2 regions of the Paenarthrobacter sp. TA1.8 genome follow, and region 1 is predicted to be linked to the other one. Evidence: predicted binding sites of a transcription regulator. Region 1 holds the regulator's gene; the other holds the start of a gene.
The links. Region 1 encodes HrcA, which represses chaperone genes, less so after heat shock. Its sites were predicted from a motif close to TTNGCACTCGNNNNNNNCGAGTGCNAA; they were not measured.
Positions count from the first base shown of each region.

Region 2: a site for HrcA is predicted at 7,740-7,766, ahead of ACNAOT_RS16055 (FmdB family zinc ribbon protein). Genes of this name have one in related genera too.

Region 1 is NZ_CP184287.1:2,565,109-2,574,520, reverse strand. It holds gene lepA (translation elongation factor 4) at 1-1,161, shown strand, start outside; gene hemW (radical SAM family heme chaperone HemW) at 1,162-2,391, shown strand; gene ACNAOT_RS11850 (DUF4870 domain-containing protein) at 2,424-2,837, opposite strand; gene ACNAOT_RS11845 (DUF3097 domain-containing protein) at 2,960-3,811, opposite strand; gene hrcA (heat-inducible transcriptional repressor HrcA) at 4,004-5,011, shown strand; gene dnaJ (molecular chaperone DnaJ) at 5,062-6,189, shown strand; gene ACNAOT_RS11830 (16S rRNA (uracil(1498)-N(3))-methyltransferase) at 6,192-6,965, shown strand; gene ACNAOT_RS11825 (GerMN domain-containing protein) at 6,996-7,868, opposite strand; gene ACNAOT_RS11820 (PhoH family protein) at 8,294-9,376, shown strand; gene ybeY (rRNA maturation RNase YbeY) at 9,373-9,412, shown strand, end outside.
Region 2 is NZ_CP184287.1:3,438,081-3,448,174, forward strand. It holds gene ACNAOT_RS16005 (ABC1 kinase family protein) at 1-1,315, opposite strand, end outside; gene ACNAOT_RS16010 (PadR family transcriptional regulator) at 1,320-1,856, opposite strand; gene arr (NAD(+)--rifampin ADP-ribosyltransferase) at 2,162-2,572, opposite strand; gene ACNAOT_RS16020 (hypothetical protein) at 2,917-3,384, shown strand; tRNA gene ACNAOT_RS16025 (tRNA-Ala) at 3,441-3,513, opposite strand; gene ACNAOT_RS16030 (SDR family oxidoreductase) at 3,550-4,359, opposite strand; gene ACNAOT_RS16035 (hypothetical protein) at 4,366-5,256, opposite strand; gene ACNAOT_RS16040 (GNAT family N-acetyltransferase) at 5,402-6,013, opposite strand; gene galU (UTP--glucose-1-phosphate uridylyltransferase GalU) at 6,025-6,960, opposite strand; gene ACNAOT_RS16050 (5-formyltetrahydrofolate cyclo-ligase) at 7,058-7,672, shown strand; gene ACNAOT_RS16055 (FmdB family zinc ribbon protein) at 7,827-8,096, shown strand; gene cpaB (Flp pilus assembly protein CpaB) at 8,162-8,962, shown strand; gene ACNAOT_RS16065 (AAA family ATPase) at 8,989-10,094, opposite strand, start outside.

The DNA.
Region 1 (9,412 bases):
CACCCCCGGGAACGCATCCAGATGATGTCCACCCGTGCCACGCACGAGCTCCTGGAAATTGGTGTCAGCTCCCCGGAGCCCACACCGTCCAAGGGCTTGGGCGTCGGTGAGGTGGGATACCTGATCACCGGTGTGAAGGACGTCCGCCAGTCCAAGGTCGGCGATACCGTCACCAACCTGGCCAAGCCGGCATCGGAGTCGCTCAGCGGTTACGCCGACGCCAAGCCTATGGTCTTCTCGGGTCTCTACCCGCTGGACGGAACGGATTACCCGGTACTCCGCGACGCCCTCGAAAAGCTGATGCTCAACGACGCCGCGCTGGTTTACGAGCCCGAGACGTCTGCAGCGTTGGGCTTCGGTTTCCGTGTTGGGTTCCTTGGGTTGCTTCACCTCGAGATCACGCGTGAACGCCTCGAGCGTGAATACAACCTGGACCTTATCTCCACGGCTCCCAACGTGGAGTACGAGGTGACACTGGAGGACAAGAAGGTCATCCACGTCACCAACCCCAGCGAGTACCCCACGGGCAAGATCTCCGAGGTCCGCGAACCCATGGTGTCCGCCACCATCCTGGCACCCAACGAGTTTGTTGGTTCCATCATGGAACTCTGCCAAAGCCGCCGCGGCCAAATGCGCGGCATGGACTACTTGTCCGAGGATCGCGTGGAGCTCCGCTACTGGATCCCGCTGGCCGAAATCGTGTTCGATTTCTTCGACCTCCTGAAGTCCAAGACGCGCGGCTACGCCTCCCTGGACTGGAAGGCCGACGGCGAGCAGGTGGCCGACCTCGTCAAGGTGGACATCCTGCTCCAAGGTGAACAAGTGGACGCATTCAGCGCCATCACCCACCGCGACAAGGCCTACGCCTACGGTGTGATGATGACGGGGAAGCTCCGTGAGCTTATTCCCAGGCAGCAGTTCGAGGTGCCCATTCAGGCCGCCATCGGATCACGCATCATTGCCCGCGAAAGCATCCGGGCCATCCGCAAGGACGTTCTTGCCAAGTGCTACGGCGGTGACATCACCCGTAAGCGCAAACTTCTGGAAAAGCAGAAGGAAGGCAAGAAGCGCATGAAGATGGTGGGCCGCGTGGAGGTGCCTCAAGAGGCATTCATCGCTGCCCTGACCACTGACGAGTCCAAGGACAAGGCCAAGAAGTAAATGCCCAGCGTCCTACCTCTGGGCGACCCTGCACCTGCGGATGGCATTTTGCCTCCGCAGGTGTTGGCCGGCGTCGAGCACCGTAATTTCGGGCTCTACGTCCATATCCCGTTTTGCGCCGTTCGCTGCGGCTACTGTGACTTCAATACCTATACGGCCACCGAGCTTGGCGGTGGCGCCTCGCAGGATGCCTACGCTACTACGGCGGTATCTGAGCTCGACTTCGCCGCGTTGGCCTTGGACGCTTCCGGTCTGCCTCGGCGTCCCCTCAGCACTGTTTTCTTTGGTGGTGGTACTCCCACGCTCCTCCCGGCGGAAGACCTGGCGCGGATCCTGCGCGCCGCCGTCGACCAGTGGGGCTTGGAGCCGGGGGCCGAGGTGACAACGGAGGCCAATCCCGATTCGGTGACGCCTGAATCCCTGAAGGTGCTGGCTGACGCCGGATTCACCCGGGTCTCGTTCGGCATGCAATCCGCAGTCCCACACGTTCTGAAAGTACTGGACCGCACCCATACGCCAAGCCGCGTGCCACTAGTGGTGCAGTGGGCACGTGAAGCCGGCCTTGCAGTGAGCCTGGACCTCATCTACGGCACGCCCGGCGAATCCATGGCGGACTGGCAGCTGTCACTCGAAACTGCACTCTCGTACCGGCCTGATCACATCAGCGCCTACGCATTGATCGTCGAAGACGGCACGAAACTTGCCGCCCAGATCCGTCGCGGCGAAGTCCCCGGAATCGATGACGACGACCACGCCGCTAAATACGAGCTGGCAGACAAAATGATCTCCCAGGCGGGCCTGAACTGGTACGAGGTCAGCAATTGGTCCCGAACGCCGGAACAGGCCTGCCGGCACAATCTTGCCTACTGGCGCGGGGATGACTGGTGGGGCATCGGACCCGGAGCGCACTCCCACGTGGGAGGTGTCCGGTGGTGGAACGTCAAGCACCCCACTGCCTATGCGGGACGGCTGGCTGCAGGAAGCTCGCCAGCTGCCGGCCGGGAAACTCTCGACGCCGAAACCCGTGAGGTTGAGCGCATCATGCTCGAAGCGCGGCTCGGAACGGGGCTGTCCGTGGATGCCTTGGACGCAATCGGGCGCCATGCGATGGCCGGGCTGATTGCTGACGAGCTGGTGGACCCCGTCCAAGCGTTCAAGGGCCGACTTGTGCTTACGCTGAAGGGGCGGCTGTTGGCCGACGCCGTGGTCCGCAGGATTCTTCCGGACTAATCGCAGTGCCCGCCCGAAAGGGCAAGCGGGGGCTACTTAATCCAGCGCAGGTTGACCTTGTAACGGTGGGGTTGCCCGTGGTTTACGCGGATTCCCGCCGAGACGGAGAAGCACGTGAGGGCCACCCAGATAGCGGTGGCAATCACGGCGAAGATGTTGCCCACTACCGGCAGCAGCACCAGAATGTTGGCCAGCACTGCGGCGATGGTGGGAGGCAACGTGAAGTTCAGCGCCTCTTTGGATTCCTGCGCGGTGAACGGCCCGCGATCGCGGAAAATCAAGTAGATCAGAAGGGATGGCAGGCATCCCAGGATGCCGCCAAAGTGGGCCAAGGTAGCCCACTGCCTGTCCTCGCTGGCCGTCAACGGGAGTGCGTTGGCAGGCGCGCCATGGTACTGGGGCCGGCCTGCGGCGCTGCCCGGTTCTTCAGGAGCGTTATCTGCCACGGTGTCTTCCCTTTGCTGTAAAGATGCTGCGGTATTGCTGTCCCAGAATACCGGCCCCAAGGTACTTCCCGGGACCAACGCCCCGTTGACACGGTAGTTGCTGATAGCTCATGGACCGTGGCTCAAGGAACCGTCAGGAAATCGATGACTTCTTCAACGCGGCCCAGGAGAGATGCTTCAAGGTCGGCATAGGTGCGAACTGCCCCGAGTAGCCGCTGCCAGCCCAAGCCTATGTCCTCCGCGGTCTCGTGGGGCCAGCCGAAGGCCGTGAGGATTCCTGTCTTCCAATCGATCCCCCGGGGTACGGCAGGCCAAGCCTCGATGCCCAGGACCTTTGGCCGGATGGCCTGCCAGACGTCCACGTAGGGGTGGCCGACAATCAAAACGTTTCCTGCCGCTCCGGGCACCGTCATTGCCTCGGCTGCGATGCGCGACTCTTTGGACCCGGGGACAAGGTGGTCCACCAAGATGCCAAGGCGGCGACCCGGCCCGGGGTTGAAGGCAGCGATGGCCGACTTCAGGTCGTCAACGCCATGCAGTGGCTCCACGACGATGCCTTCCACGCGGAGATCGTCACCCCAGACCTTCTCGACGAGCTCGGCGTCGTGCTTTCCTTCCACCCAGACGCGGCTCGCCTTGGCCACCTGGGCACGTTGGCCCTGTACCCTCACGGATCCGGACGCTGTCCGGGTGGAAGGAGCGGCGGACGCGGCAGAGCGGGCAGCAGGAGGCATCAGCCGGATTGCCTGCCCTTCCAGTAGGAACCCGAATCCCAACTGGAACGACTTGGTCTTTCCGCGCCTGTCTTCAAGGGAGACAACGTGCATTCCTCCTGATTTCTCAACACGGGTGACTTCGCCCACCCAGCCCGACTGCACGTCTTCGAGGACCATTCCCCGCTGCACGGCCACTTCCGGCAGCTGTTTTTTGCCAGGAGCGGACAGATCCTGCGGGCCCCAATTGTCGAAAGCCAAGGGATTCCTACCTTTTGTGCTGGTTTTTGGCGCGGGCCGAAGGCGGCCGCGCGAGGTTTCAATGCTAGCAACGGGGTGGCTCATACTAGACTTGTTAGCACTTGGGCATGTTGAGTGCTAAGTGTGGTGGTCCGATTGAGATCCCGCGTTGACCGGTCGTAGGGACCAAGGCAGTCGTCAGGAGGTGGAGCAATGAGTGAGCCGCGCAAGCTTGAGGTGCTGCGTGCCATCGTTGAGGATTACGTGCATTCCAGGGAACCTGTTGGGTCGAAGGCCCTCGTGGAACGGCACCATCTTGGCGTTTCCAGTGCCACCATCAGGAACGACATGGCTGTCTTGGAAGAGGAAGGCCTCATCGCGGCGCCCCATACCAGCGCAGGCCGAATCCCAACGGACAAGGGTTACCGCTTATTCGTTGACCGCATTTCCCAGGTCAAGCCGCTTTCGGCCGCCGAGCGCAGGGCTATCCACTCGTTGCTTGAGGGCCCGGATGATGTTGATGACATCCTGGAGCGCACTGTAAGGCTTCTGTCGCAGCTGACCAACCAGGTGGCCGTGGTGCAGTATCCCCATTCCAATCGCGCGCTGGTCCGGCACGTGGAATTCGTCCTGTTGGCCCCAAAGCAGGTGCTTGTGGTCCTCATTGCGGATACGGGCAGCGTTGGGCAGAAGGTCATCGACGCCGGCTCTGACGTGAGCAACGAGGCGCTGATGCTCCTGAGGTCCCGCTTCCTCGGCAGCATCGCAGCCACCCAGATGGCTCTTTTGCCGCAGGTGCTGCCATCGGTAGTCGCCCTGTGTCCGCCGGAACTCCGCAGCTTGGCGCAGACGTTGGCTCAGGGGCTGCAATCACTCAGTGACACCAGCCGCGAAGAGCGCATCCTGATGGCAGGAACGGCCAACCTGGCCCGCTCCAATGTGGATTTCCCATTGAGCATCGGTCCCGTGCTGGAGGCACTCGAGGAACAAGTTGTCATGCTTCGGTTGTTGTCTGACATGGGGGATGATCCCCGTGGCGTCACCGTGAGCATTGGACGCGAAAATCCGTACGACGGCTTGGCTGAGGCGTCCGTCGTGGCTACCGGCTATGGCTCCGGGGCCAAGGTGGGGATTCTCGGTCCGACACGCATGGACTACCCCACCACCATGGCAGCCGTACGCGCCGTGGCCCGTTACCTTTCCCGCATTCTCGGCGGCTGAAAACCGGTCCGAGGAAACATCCGCAGTACAACAAGGAAGAGATACCGACTTTGAGCAGCCACTATGACGTTTTGGGAGTCTCGCCGGAAGCCACCGGGGAAGAGATCAAAAAGGCGTACCGCAAGTTGGCGCGGAAACTGCACCCCGACGTAAACCCCGGTGAAGATGTCGCGGAACAGTTCAAGGCCGTGACCCACGCTTACGAAGTGTTGTCCGACCCCCAGAAGCGCCGGGTCTACGATGCCACCGGCAATGAGAACGGCACCGACAACGGTTTCGGTGGCGGCTACTCCGGCCAGGGTTTCGCGTTCCAGGACATCTTCGACACCTTCTTTGGTGGCGGTGGCGGCCACGGTGGACCAGCCTCGCGTGTCCGTCGCGGCCAGGACGCACTAATCAGCGTCCGCATCGACCTGAAGGACGCCGTGTTCGGCGTCAACAAGAAGCTTGAAGTGGACACTGCCGTGGTTTGCCCCACCTGTGACGGCAGCTGCTGCCGCCCGGGCACCCACCCGGAACGCTGCGACATTTGCGGTGGCAGCGGCCAGGTACAGCGGGCTGTCCGATCCATTCTCGGTCAGGTCATGACCACCGCGCCTTGTGGTTCCTGCGAAGGCTTCGGCACGGTCATCAAGGACCCCTGCAACGAGTGCAACGGACAGGGCCGAATCCGCAGCCGCCGTTCCCTCACCATCAAGGTACCGGCAGGCGTCGCAACCGGTACGCGCATCCAGTTGTCCGGGCAGGGCGAAGCAGGTCCCGCAGGTGGTCCTGCCGGTGATCTCTATGTAGAAATCCGGGTCAACAACGATTCCATGTTCATGCGTGAAGGCGACGACCTTCATGCCACACTGAGCGTCCCCATGACGGCGGCGGCACTTGGCACCGAGCTGCAGCTGGACACCTTCGACGGCGCACAGGATATCGACGTGAAGGCCGGCACGCAGTCGGGCGAAATCATTACCCTCCGCGGCCTGGGCGTCACGCACCTCCGTGGTTACGGACGAGGCGACCTCAAGGTTCACCTGCACGTAGAGACGCCAAGCAAGCTCGACCCCGCCCAGGAAGAACTCTTGCAGCAGCTCGCCAAGCTGCGCAATGAGCAGTTCACCGAAGGAAAGCTTGTGGCAAGCGGGGGCATGTTCGCGAAGCTGCGGGACAAGCTCGGTAACCTGTAGCGGTGAGCAACCCCGTTTTCTTCACAGCCGCGGGCAGCCTCGGCCAGGTGATCCCCGGTTCCACATTCGTGCTCGAGGGTCCCGAGGCCCGGCATGCTGTAACGGTCAAACGCCTGGCCGCGGGCGAGCCCGTTGATATAGCGGACGGTTCAGGTGCGCGGCTGATAGGCACGGTGGTGGACGCCGGATCCAGCAGTTTGACCGTGAAGGCGTCTGAGGTGCTTTTCGAGGAGCAGCCGGAGGTCCGGTTGGTGCTGGTTCAGGCCCTGGCTAAAGGTGACCGCGATGAACTTGCCATCGAGACCGCCACGGAACTAGGAATTGATGCTGTCATTCCATGGCAGTCTGAGCGCGCAATCGTGCGTTGGAAGGGCGAAAGGGCTGCCAAAGCCCACGCGAAGTGGCAGTCGGTGGTCACTGCGGCCGCCAAGCAGGCGCGGCGAGCCTGGATTCCTGAGGTCCGGTCCATCGTGGATACCGCTAATTTGGCGAAGGCGGTCGAGGCCGCTGACTTGGCCATCATCCTGCATGAAGACGCCAAGAATCCCTTGCGGACTGTCCTCGAAGAGTCGGCTGCGTTGCTCAGTGACGCTGCGGGGTCACCGCGGGAGGTTCTTTTGATCGTTGGACCGGAGGGCGGAATCTCACCGCGTGAAGTAACACGGCTCAGCGACGCAGGCGCCGTAACGGCCCTGTTGGGTCATCATGTCTTGCGGTCGTCGACGGCGGGACCCGCCGCCGTCGTTCTTGCCAGTGACGTTCTGGGCCGCTGGTAACCAGCCCCGCAGGCTATCCAGCCCCGCACGCTATCCGACGTTGAACAGGCGGGTATCGGTGCTCGTTTCGATGATGGCGCCGGCTTCATCGACTTGTGAAACCCGCAACTCATACTTTCCGGTCTTCAACGTGGCGGTGAAGGTAAAAAGTCCGTATTGACCAGGTTCACCGGTCGCCTTGGTTTGACCGGTGAGCAGGCCGGTCTTTTCGCCCTTGCCGTTCTCTTGGAGGATCTGCCAGCTGACGGGCCTGGAGCTGTCGGTGCTGCGGCCGTTGAACTTGACGACGCCCGCCGGCAAGGACGTTTCTTCCTGCGGATCGATAATCCAGAGCGGCGCAACCAGGGAGGCATTCCGTTCCATGGGTTGGCCGAGCTGTACCTGCCCGAACGCCATGTAGTCCTTATGTCCATCAACCAAAATGACAACCTGGATTTGCTGGCCTGAGTTTATGAGTCCGGAGGACGAAGCTGCCGCTGTAGCCGTGTAGACCAATTGCTGGACGGCGCGATGCGCCATTCCGGCGTCGAGGTTTGAGTTGAAGGCGTCCCGCGAAATATCAACGGTGATCACATTCTTGCCCGAGATGGACGTAGCAAGACTCTCGGGGTCCTGCCACGGCGTGAAGAAGTCGTGGTCCAAGGGTTTTTCGGCCATCATGATCCGCAGTGCTGTGGTCACAGGATTTTCGTCGCTCGAAATGTCTCTGAACTCGCGGTAGAGGTAAACCTCTTCCTTGCTGCGTCCTATCCAGTACACCGGGATTTTGGTGGAAGCCTGCGTGGTCTCCAGCGGGGCGTGGCTGGCAGGGGCGTCCTGGACGGTGACTGGTGGCGAACTAACGCTTGCTTGGCTACCGCCGCCGTTGGCGATGCAACCGGTCAGCAAAAGGACAGCAAACATAGCTGGCACGGCGATGACGGACCTCGTCCGACTGCGCGAGCCATTCCCGATGATTGCTGGCTTCGTGATGGGCTTCCTGCCTTAGCGTGTCTCTCTTGGCGGCCGAAGCCACCAGGCCGGACCGCAGGGTGCTGATCCACCCGCTATGCCAGCTTGGCACATCGTCGACGGCGGTCGGTCGGGTTCGGGCTGTCAGGCGCCAACTGAAACATGATTGATACCGGCTTGATGCAGAGTTGAGACAATATGTCTGACGTAACAACCGGTCCCTGATGATGCCGTCCGTTGAGGTTCAACGCGGGCCGGGCTGGCGTAGGATTGAAGACATTCCGGCATCCGGGCGGTCGCCTTTAAGTGGCCACGAATGTCGAATCGATGGCGTTAATACGACCAACCGGAGGAGAAAAGGCCCTAAGGCCAGCACTATGAGTGAATCTTTGAACGGGCGGCTCAGGACCGGAAACGGCAACCAGCCGCCCACCGAGTTCCCGCACACACTACCGGGTACGCGCACGGAAGTTGTCACGTTCGACAACTCCGACCAGATGGTTCACTCGTTGGGCAGCCACGACGAAGCCTTGCGATACATCGAGGAACAGTTCCAGGACGTTAATTTCCACGTCCGTGGCAACGAACTTTCCATGACCGGGCCTTCCGCAGTCATTCCACGCATCATGCGGCTCTTGGAGGAAGTCCGGGGGCTCGTGGCGAAGGGGACTGTGGTCACTCCGGACGTCCTGCAGCAGCTCGTGTCCCTGCTGAGGACGCAGTCCGTGCAGAATCCGGCGGATGTCCTGACGCACAACATCCTGTCCAGCAGGGGTAAGACCATACGGCCGAAGACGCTGAACCAGAAAAACTATGTTGACGCCATTGACGACAACACCGTGATTTTTGGGATTGGCCCGGCTGGTACTGGAAAGACTTACCTGGCAATGGCCAAAGCAGTGCAGGCCCTGCAGACGAAGGAAGTCAGCCGCATCATCCTGACCCGGCCCGCGGTGGAAGCGGGGGAGAGGCTGGGCTTCCTCCCCGGCACGCTGAGCGACAAGATCGACCCCTATCTTCGCCCGCTGTATGACGCTTTGCACGACATGATGGATCCTGAATCCATCCCGCGTTTGATGGCTGCGGGGACCATCGAGGTCGCTCCTTTGGCCTACATGCGAGGACGGACACTGAACGACGCCTTCATCATCCTCGACGAAGCGCAGAACACCACTCCGGAGCAGATGAAAATGTTCCTGACCCGCCTCGGTTTCGGATCGAAAATGGTGGTCACGGGCGATGTCACCCAGATTGACCTGCCTTCCGGTTCAACATCGGGCCTGCGGATCGTCAGGGAGATCCTGAAGGGGATTGACGACGTCAATTTCTCCATCCTGGAGGCTGCTGACGTCGTGCGGCACCGCTTGGTTGCCGACATCGTCTCCGCCTACAGCACATGGGACGACGCACACCGCACAGACGCCACTGGCGCACAGTACCAACGTGGAGAACGCAAATGAGCATTGAAGTAAACAACGAGTCCGGTGTAGCGGTGG
Region 2 (10,094 bases), 870 kb from region 1:
TGCATACCCCCGACGTGAGCGACATTGCGCGGATGATGAGCAGGAAATTCTCCGGCAACTGAAACGGAAGCGATCTGATCACGTTGCCGAACTCCGCACCAAAATCACGGAATTCCCGCGGATCCACATCGCGAAGTTCAGCGAAACCCATCCCGCCAAAACGCGCGAACAGCTGCGTCATTGCCCGCTCCAACTCGGCAGTATCAGCCGAGGGCATCAAGACGCCGACGTCGCTGATGGCGGCGACGAGGCCCTTTCCATCCCGCGAGGCAGCCGCGATCAGGAGTTTACGCAGTCCGCTCCTGGTCTTCGCAGGGACCTCGCCCATCATCCCGAAATCGATGAACGTCAGCTTCCAAGGATGTTCCGCTGATCCGGCATTGGGTGTGACAAAGATATTGCCAGGGTGCGGATCGGCATGGAAGAAGCCGTTGGTGAACAACTGGTCAAACATCACGGAAGCGAAAACAGGGGCAACGGAGGCAGGGTCGATCCCCGCCATTCGCAGGGACTCCGCATCAGTGATCTTGATGGCTGTGACATCTTCCAAAGTGAGCACGCGGCGCGTGGTCCGTTCCCACACCACCCCCGGCACGGTTACCCGGGCGTCGTCGACGAAGTCAGCAGCAAAACGCTCTGAATTTGCCGCCTCATTCAGGTAGTCGATTTCCTCCAGACTGGTCTGGGCGAACTCTTTGATGAGGGCGGGCACATCAGCACGGTTTGAGACGATACGAATGCGGCTAAGCCAGCCACCCACTCTCCTCAGGGCAGCGAGATCTACATCCACGATGGTATCGATGCCCGGTCTCTGCACTTTGAAGACCACGCTGCTGAGGCCAGTGTCTTCGGCGTTGCCGGGGAGCAATTTCGCCCGGTGGGCCTGGCCGAGTGACGCGGCTGCGATCGGCGTCTCCTCGATCGAAGCGAACACTGCTTCCAAAGGCGCACCCAGTTCGGCTTCAGCAAGCGCGCGAATGGCCGGGAAGGGGACCGGCGGGACTTCGTCCTGAAGGCCCTCCAGCTCGGCAGTGATCTCCGGCGGGAGTACATCGAGCCTGGACGACATGAACTGGCCCACCTTGATCATGAGGCCGCCAAGCTCCACCGCAAGGCCATGGAAGCGTTGCGCGAAGCGCCGCATCCTTTGAGCCCGGTTGCGCTCAGTCAGTCGGCGCAGCCCGACTCGAGGCAGAAACAACTCGAACCACCAGGTGACCAGTAAATGCCATGCGGCAAAGCGCAGGATTCGGCGATAACGGGCTCTGGCTTCACCGGCCAAGGGATCCGTCCGGTTACGTCGAACCGACGTCACCCCTTCAGTCCTGGGCGAGGATCGAGTACAGCCGACGGCGTGCGTCTTCCAGCACCGTCACAGCTTCCTGCACCTGTTTTGGCGTTCCGGTGCGCCCCACCTGGGCCGCCGCCTGAGCAAGCTCGACCCCAGCCTTGGGCAGTGCGCCGAAGCCGGGAGTGTTGCCGGCGGACTCCCAAGGCGCTGCTGTTTCGGCACTTGCAACGTCCTCGCGGCCCGCTTCGGTGAGGGAGTAGATCTTGCGGCCATTTGATTCCTCAGTGCTGACAAACCCCTCATCTGCCAGCAACTGCAGGGTCGGATAAACGGAGCCAGCGCTTGGCTTCCAGCTTCCACCGCTCCGCTCTTCGATTTCACGGATGATCTGATAACCGTGCATTGGACGCTCAGCGAGGAGGGCCAGAATGGCTGTCCTCAGCTCGCCCCGCCCAGCCCGGGTGCCTGAACGCTTCTCGAAGCGTGACCGGAACTCCTCCACGGCTTGCCACATGCCGTCCAGGTTGTTTCCCATAAATCCGTTTGCGGGGAATGAATTATGCATCAGGCTCACCTCGGTATGTCGCGAACGATACTGAACGATAGTTAACGATATACACGGTTTGTCCCTGAGACAATGGCAGGGCCCTTTGCGCAGGGCCGGACAGCACTTCTGGGTGATGCCGTCCGGCCCCTGCCGCGGATCCTTGGGCAGCCCCGGCCAACGAGGGGGGTCACTGGCCGTTGCGGGGATCCGCTGGGTCCAGTAAAGACGAGCCGCCAAGCCGGCACACGAGTAGTTGGTACTCGTCTTTTGCTGCTTCCGGAGGGGCCACTACCTGCCCTGAGCGCTTGCTCCGCGCAAAGCCGTTAGTTGATGATTTCGCCGCGTTCGTCCGCAACAATTGCCGCCAGCCGTTCCCGCCACTCTCGCAGCGCTTGGGGAGTCAGCCGAGTCCAGTCAGTCACTTCACCAGTGACCTTGAGCGGGGAGCTGCTGCGGAATGATCGGGTGGGGTTGCCCGGGAACTTCTTGTCGGTCACGTTCGGGTCGTCCTCGAATGCTCCGGTGGGTTCAACGGCATAGACGCGCGGTTCCCCTTCGCCGGCCGCCAGCTCGGCAGCCAGCCCCGCACCGTCCCGAAGAGCCGTGAAGTAAATATGGTTCATCACCACATCAAGACGGTAGTTCGACCTGAAGCCTGGCCTCAGGAGATCGCCCTCCCGAAGATGGGCTTTGGTGCCGTGAAAGAACGGACCCTCGTCCAACGGTTGACTCACAGGTACAGCCTACATACCAGCTCATCCAGGCAGCGCGGAAGTCTTGAGGTTTTCCTGAGGAACTGTTGACCAAACACAGGATTTGTTCTTGATCCGGGCCCTGCACAGTAGTTCTTGTCAGCCAGACGCAGCAACAGCAGGAGCCCCAGAGGTTCCACCAAAGTCCCCGGGGGCCGGCCCGTTTGCTCTTCAGGCCGGTCCCCGGTCCACTTTCCTGGTCCAGTCTCAGGGGGTACTTTCATTCTTGAGCAGACCTTGAGTGTTCACCGAGGCCATTCCTGAGACCGCCCGGGCACACTTTTGGAGGGAGAGATCACCACGCTACGGGAACGAGGACCACACGCATGCAATGCAAGGGCATCATCTGGCAAGTACCGGCCATCATCCTGGCCGCGGTACTCCTCTTGATGGGTGCCCAGGTTCCACCCGCACACGCCCAATTCAACGACACCGATGCCGGCGCAATGGCGCTTACTGCCGCACGTATTCCGGCACCAGCAGCAAACACCGTGGCCGTGACCAAGAGCTGCGATTCCTTCCTCTGGTTCGCCCAGGCCAAAATCAGTGTCGGCAGCTTCCCGGCTGTTCCGTTCGCCAACTACCACGAGCTCAAGGTCATCGACCCGGATGGCCTCGTGCAGTTCACCGGCGACATGAGCAAGAGCTCCGGACGTTCCTATAGTTCGGGCATCCACAGCATAGGTGACTTGTCCGGTACCTGGACGTACCAGATCCGTGGCTACTACAAGGTTCCCAACTCCACCAACTTCTGGGCCGGGCAGCCCCTCAGCGGCACGCTGAATTGCCCCTAAAGCGATAGATGGGAACGTTCTTCGGCGTTGCGGACCACCGAAGGCCAGAAAATCTGTGGAGCTAAGGAGATTCGAACTCCTGACCTCTTCGATGCGAACGAAGCGCTCTACCAACTGAGCTATAGCCCCTGAACCAAGCTCAACTGCCCGGCCAGTGACCTTAGGCTACAAACTTTCCCTGTGCTTTTCCAACCACGACACGAACGTCTCCGTGCCATACGGCTGCTCGGAGCTCAGGTTGTGTCCGGCGCGAAGAAAATCACCCATCGGTCCGGGCAAAGGCAACTCAATAATCCTGCCCCTCGAGCCCACTACCGATTTCCATGACTCTGCCATCTCCCTCATTGCCAGGGTTTCCGGGCCTGCAATTGTCACCACTAGATGCTCGGCATGCGAGTTATCCCGCGATTCACCCACCGCTGCCTCAAGCAACGCCGCTGCAACATCTGCCGGCGCGATCGACTGGAGTCTGACGGCTTTGAAGGTGGGAATCAGCCTTACCTTTGCACCGGCCGCGAAAATCCTTGCCACCAAGCCATGGAACTGCGTTGACCGGACCACCACGGTCTTCAATGGCGACTCCGCGTACTTCCGTTCCTTGGCGGCTTTGGAGGCGTAGTAGGAAAAGGAGCTGAGATCACAGTTGATGATGGACAGAGCCACAGCTTTGCGGACGCCAGCCAGGTGCGCTGCAGCAAGAAGCCTGCCGCCGCCGTCGGCGAACTGCTTTTGGGCTTTGCCGAACTGCCCTTCAAGGCAATCGATGACGACGTCGGCACCCGCCACCGCGGCTGCCAGGCCATCCCCTGAGGTGACGTCGCCCGCAAAGTATGTGGCGCCGTCGTGGTGCTTCGCTGAGCCGACAGGCGGCACATTGCGGCTCAGGACCGAAACCTGGTACCCCGCTAGAAGGGCGAGTCGGACAAGCTCATGACCTACCTGGCCCGTGCCACCCGCAACGCACAGCGTTGTCACGTGTGGTTAGGCGCGTCGACGCTGCAGGACATCGTCCAGGTTGCTCAGAGCACTGTGGCCCTTGGCGGATGCGACTACGGCGGCCGCAACCTCAGCCTGTTCAACGTTCTGCTTCAGGACAGGTTTGCCCACAGGCTTTGGTGCTTCGGGCAGATCCAAAGGCTCTGGAGCCGGACGCGGTGCTTTGGCAGCAGCCACGTACGTGGGCTTCGGGACCTCGACTGGCTGCCAGGAGGCACCCTTCGAATCCTTCGTATTCTGAGCAGATTTGTCTCCCGCGGCAATAGCCACGGCCAGCGCTGCCTGCCGCAGTTCCACCGCGGATAAGCGAGCAGCCTCACGGCTGGTGGCTTCGGCGTCGAAAACCGTGGTTTCCTTCGACTCCACAGCCGGTTCCTTCGGCAGGTATCGCGCAGGCGTCGGGATGGGAGAGGCCTGAGCAGCACGACGGGCCCGGCGTTCGCGAAGATCACGCAGGGCCAGCTTCCGCAACGTTACGACGGCGAGCACCGCACCGATGAGCGACACCAGCGGCAACCAGACAGAACCGATCCCAAGAATTCGTAGGACTCCGGACACCGCAGCTGTCACCAGCAGGGCAAGACCTGCCAGGGCCAGCGTTAGCCGGGCGTAGCGGATAGTGAATGGAGTAGTGGGTACCTTCCCGAGGGCGGGCTCGGCCGCGCGGGATTCCTGGGGCGACGCCGGTGCTTCGCTATGCATGGTCTCCATCGGTTTCTCCTGCTGAGGTGCCAAAGTCAGTACCACCCCTGCCTGCGTTTCGTCTGGTTCGTCATCAAAAGCCTCTGCTGGAACACCGGCCGTTTGGACTTGTTGCCGCCTGTTCCGCAGAACATAGGGCGCCACCCAGACCATCCACAGCGCAACAGTGACCACGAGTATCACTGAGCTGCTGAGAGGGAAGTCCACATTCAAAACCGTAGAAGCAAATCTTCGGGTGCGGCGGCATTGCGGCCGGTGTGTCGCCCGCAAGTCCGCAAATGATTGGAGATATGGGCAAAAAGGCCGATGACCTGCCCGTTTATCTTCTGAGCCACCGGCGCAGGAGTCCCTCTGGAACTTCCTCGGAGGTCAGTGCAAAGGAGCGGTGGTCAGCCCATTCGCCGTTGATGTGCAGGTAGCGCTCCCTGTACCCCTCGTCGCGGAATCCAAGCTTCTCCACCACCCGCAAACTCGCTGAGTTCTCGGGGCGGATGTTGATTTCCATACGGTGCAGTCCCAGCACCCTGAAACAGTGGTCTGTGGCCATCGCAACCGCTGTGGGAGCGATGCCGTGCCCGGCACGGTCCTTATCAACCCAATATCCGAGGGTGGCCATCATGGCCGACCCCCAAACGATCGATGAAACCGTCAGTTGCCCGACGATTTTCGGCTCACCAAAGCCATCGGTTCGCTCAACAATGAGGAATGGCAGGGCGGTTGACTGACGGGCTTGTTCATTCAAGGAACCCACCATTTGGCGGTAGCTGGGGAGGCGCCCACCCGGTGCCGGGTTGGACGCCTCCCATGGCGCGAGCCACTCGCTGTTCCGCGAACGGACTTCGGACCATTCCCGCTTATCGCGGTAACGGATAGGCCGAAGCAGCAGGTCTCCGCTTTCCAGCGTCACCGGCCAGATCGCGGAGCCGTACATCATGAGTTTGTTTATTTGGGAAGAGCGGCTGTGAAGTTGGGCAGCCACTCGCGAAGCTCAGGACCGAGGTCTTCACGCTCGCAGGCAAGCTCGATGCAGGCCTTGAGGTAGCTGAGCTTGTCACCGGTATCGTAGCGACGGCCGCGGAAGACAACGCCGTAGACGCCATAGCCTTCGCCCTCGCCGGCAGCGAGAACCTCGAGGGCGTCTGTCAGCTGGATCTCTCCACCGCGTCCGGGTGCAGTCTTCTCCAGGACGTCGAACACAGCCGGGTGCAGGACGTAGCGCCCGATCACAGCAAGGTTGGACGGGGCCTCTTCCGGAGAAGGCTTCTCGACGAGCTGCTTGATGCGCACGTAGCCGTCCTCGCCATTGTCCTCAACATCAGCGCAACCATAAGCACTGATCTTGGACGGCTCCACCTCAATAAGGGCAACCACGGAACCGCCGGTCTTCTGCTGGACAGCGATCATTTCGCTTAGCAGGTCCTCGCGGGCATCGATCAGGTCATCGCCCAGCAGAACGGCGAAGGGCTCATAGCCAACATGCTGCTTTGCACGAAGGACTGCGTGGCCCAGGCCGTTCGGGTCACCCTGGCGGACGTAATGAATGTCGCCGAGGTTGGTGGCGGATTGGATGGCCTCAAGCTTGGCGGTGTCGCCCTTTTCAGCCAAGGTGGCCTCCAGAGCGGGCACGCGGTCAAAATGGTCTTCCAGCGCGCGCTTGCTGCGCCCCGTGATCATCAGGACGTCGTGCAGGCCCACCTTGACTGCTTCTTCGACCACATACTGGATGGCGGGCTTGTCCACCACGGGCAGCATTTCCTTCGGCATCGCCTTGGTGGCGGGAAGGAACCGGGTGCCAAGGCCCGCTGCGGGGATGACGGCCTTACGGACAGCGTTGTTTTCTAGAGTCACCGGACTAATGTAACGGAAGGAACACATCATCGGCTAAACCCCTCGCCGCGGCGGGACGCACATTTCGTCTTGGTAGCGGACAGCCCCTGCTCTTCAGCGGGCAGGGAGAACCTCAGATTGGACATACATGGCATCCAAGGAAGACATCCGCAGCAGTCGGCGGCTGCACCGGCGGACACTCACTCCGGAGCACATAGCAACTGCAGGCGAGTCGCTTGCACGGCATGGGACAGCCTGGGCAGCGGAGCTCTCCCCCGGCGGCGCCGCCACCTTTGCTGTGTACCTTGGCGTCGCCTTCGAGCCGCCCACTATCCCCCTCATCGAGTCCCTGCACGGGGCCGGGCATCAAGTGCTGCTGCCTGTTTGCGAGCCTGGGCGGTTGCTGAGTTGGGTGTATTGGACGCCTTCCACGGCCTTTGTCAGGTCCGCCTATGCGCCCATAGACGAACCGGAGGGTGAACGCTTGGAAAGCACCGTGATTGCCAAAGCTGCAGGGATCTTCATGCCCGCCACAGCCGTGGATCGGGACGGAAACCGCATTGGCCAGGGCGGTGGCTACTACGACCGACTTCTCCAAGGCCTCGATGCTGCCGGCCAGCGGCCGCCCACCATCGCAGTGGTGTACGACGACGATTTGTTGCCTTCAGGCTCGATTCCCGCCGAGGCATTTGATCGCCCGGTACGCCAGGTGCTGACCCCGTCGGGCGTCGTCCAACTCCACGACGGACCGGAGCCCGTCTGACAGCCTTGTCCCGGCAAGTGAGGTCCGGCACATCCGCTGGTACACCAGACAGGGACCAATGATAGAATTAGCACTCAGGCCCTGCGACTGCTAAGGCGGACATTCTCCGCCGGTGTTGCACAGGACCTGAACTTTGTCCTGAAGGAGGAACTCAGTGCCCACATACGCATACGCCTGCAAAGACTGTGACCATGCCTTTGACATCGTCCAGTCCTTTTCTGACAGCTCCTTGACGGAGTGCCCCGAATGCAAGGGCGCGCTTCGCAAGAAGTTCAACAGCGTTGGCGTCGTTTTCAAGGGCTCCGGGTTCTACCGGACTGATTCCCGCGATGCCAAGGGCAGCACGGTTTCGGCCGCACCAGCTTCACCGTCGTCCCCGGCGGCCCCTGCAGCAGCACCCGCAACTGCAGCCGCAGCCAGCTAAAAGGTTTTCCACATAAGGCACCGGACCGCTGTTTGCGGCCCGGTGCGACTGGCTAACGTGGCGGGATGTCATCTTCCTCCCGCAGAGCCCTCATGGCCCGCGCCGAGCGTTCAGCAGCAGCAGCCGCCGGTGACTGGCCGCCGCTGAACCGCTCTCCTGCCCGACCATCCCGTTCCCGAGCCGGAGACACCTCACGGTTCAGCCGCCGTCCAAGAGGTCATGTCGGTCAGCGGGGCGGATTTGGATCATGGATTTCACGCAACCGCCGCTTGGCCGTTGCGCTCCTGCTGTGCGTGGCTGCCGGCATCGCCGTCCAGCAACTTACTCCTGCGTCTGAGCAGCGCGTGAGCATCGTGGTAGCAGCCCGCGACCTGCCGACAGGTAGCAGCCTCACAGAATCTGATTTCACCAGCGTTGGAGTGCCGTCCGATCTCGCGATTACCGGATCGGTGCATAGTATCGGCACCCTTGTTGGCCGTCAGCTTGCTTCCCCCCTCCGCAGAGGGCAGATACCTACGGAGGCCAGCCTGCTGGGCCCGGGACTCCTGACGGGCGCACCCGTGGGCTCGGCAGCGGTCCCCCTCAGGATGGCTGATCCCTCATCCATCCAGCTTCTCTCCCCCGGCCAGCTGGTTACAGTGGTCATTACCGCGGCGGGCTCCTATGACGAGGCCCGGCAAAGCCAGGTTCTTGCGGGCCCGGTGCCCGTTCTCTGGACATCAGCCCAAGGCGGCAAGCCCGGCGAATGGCTGGGGACAAGTGATACCGACGGCTTGGTAGTGGTGGCGGCCGATCCCCAACAAGCAGAAAAGCTTGCCGGCGCATCCACGCAAGGCAAGCTCTTCTTTGTTTTAGTCAGCCCATAGTGCGCCGGTCTGCTGCCGGATGGAGCTCAGCCCCAATGCGGGGGCTTCTGTTCCTTCAGCCACTGCTCATGGTCGTAGCCGGACTCGTCGCCCCATCGCCGGGGATCATCCTCTGCAGCCTTCGTAGGAAGAATTCCGTTGGAGGCTGTCTTAGCTGCCGTGGCCTTGGCATCCGCAGCTTCTTCAGTGGCATCGTTGACCGGCTCGCCGGAGTCCTGCGCGGCGCGGTCTTCTGTGCCTGTTTCCTGATCCATCAGTGGTGCTTCTTTCCCATTCTCCGCGTAGCCTTTGGTCGCGGCGACGCCATGTTCTTCACGAGCAACGGCCTGAGCTTCGCCGTCTGCATGGACGGCGGGGCCCTGGTCCACCCTCTGGTCTTCATTGCCCGGATTCAATTGTTCACCATCCGAATGCAGGAAGCCATGGTGGGCAGAAGCGGACTGGGCGATGTGGTTCTCAAGCCCCAGGTACGAACCAATCCGGTCAGCGCAGGAGGACGGATCCGTGAACACTTCGATCGTCCAAAGCGACATGTAGCGCCAGCCCATACGCTCAAGCAACTGCGGCCGCAACCGGCTCCGTTCACGGACGCTCATCCGCCGGTACCGTTCAGTGCCATCCGATTCGATGGCGACAGGGGTGGGGATTTCCGCACCCTCGCGGCCAATGGTGTGGACGGGGTCCGCGGCCGCCGCGATATCCAGCACACCATCGTAAAGATGCCAGACCCGGGCTCCACGTGCACGCAGGCGTTCGCCAAGATCGGCCACCAACGGATCCTCACCCAGCGCCTGCTCACTGGCTACAGCGCGGGAGGCAGGTGTTCCAAGGTTGCTGTTACCGGAGAGTTCCCGGTCCAGCAGTTCATAGAAATCCACTGCACCATGGGCCAGACGATCAAGGTCGAGATCCTCAGGCCGGAAGCACGTCAGGACGTGCATGGAGCGTCGAGCGCGCGTCATTGCCAGGGCAAAACGGTTTCGCCCGCCTTCGGTGGACAACGGGCCGAAGGAATGGAGCGCACGGCCGTGCGGAGTGCGGCCATAGCCCAGCGAGAAGATCACGTGGTCACGCACCAGCCCCTGGGCGCGCTCAAGGTCCACCACCCGGAAGGACTCGGGGCCCGCTCCGA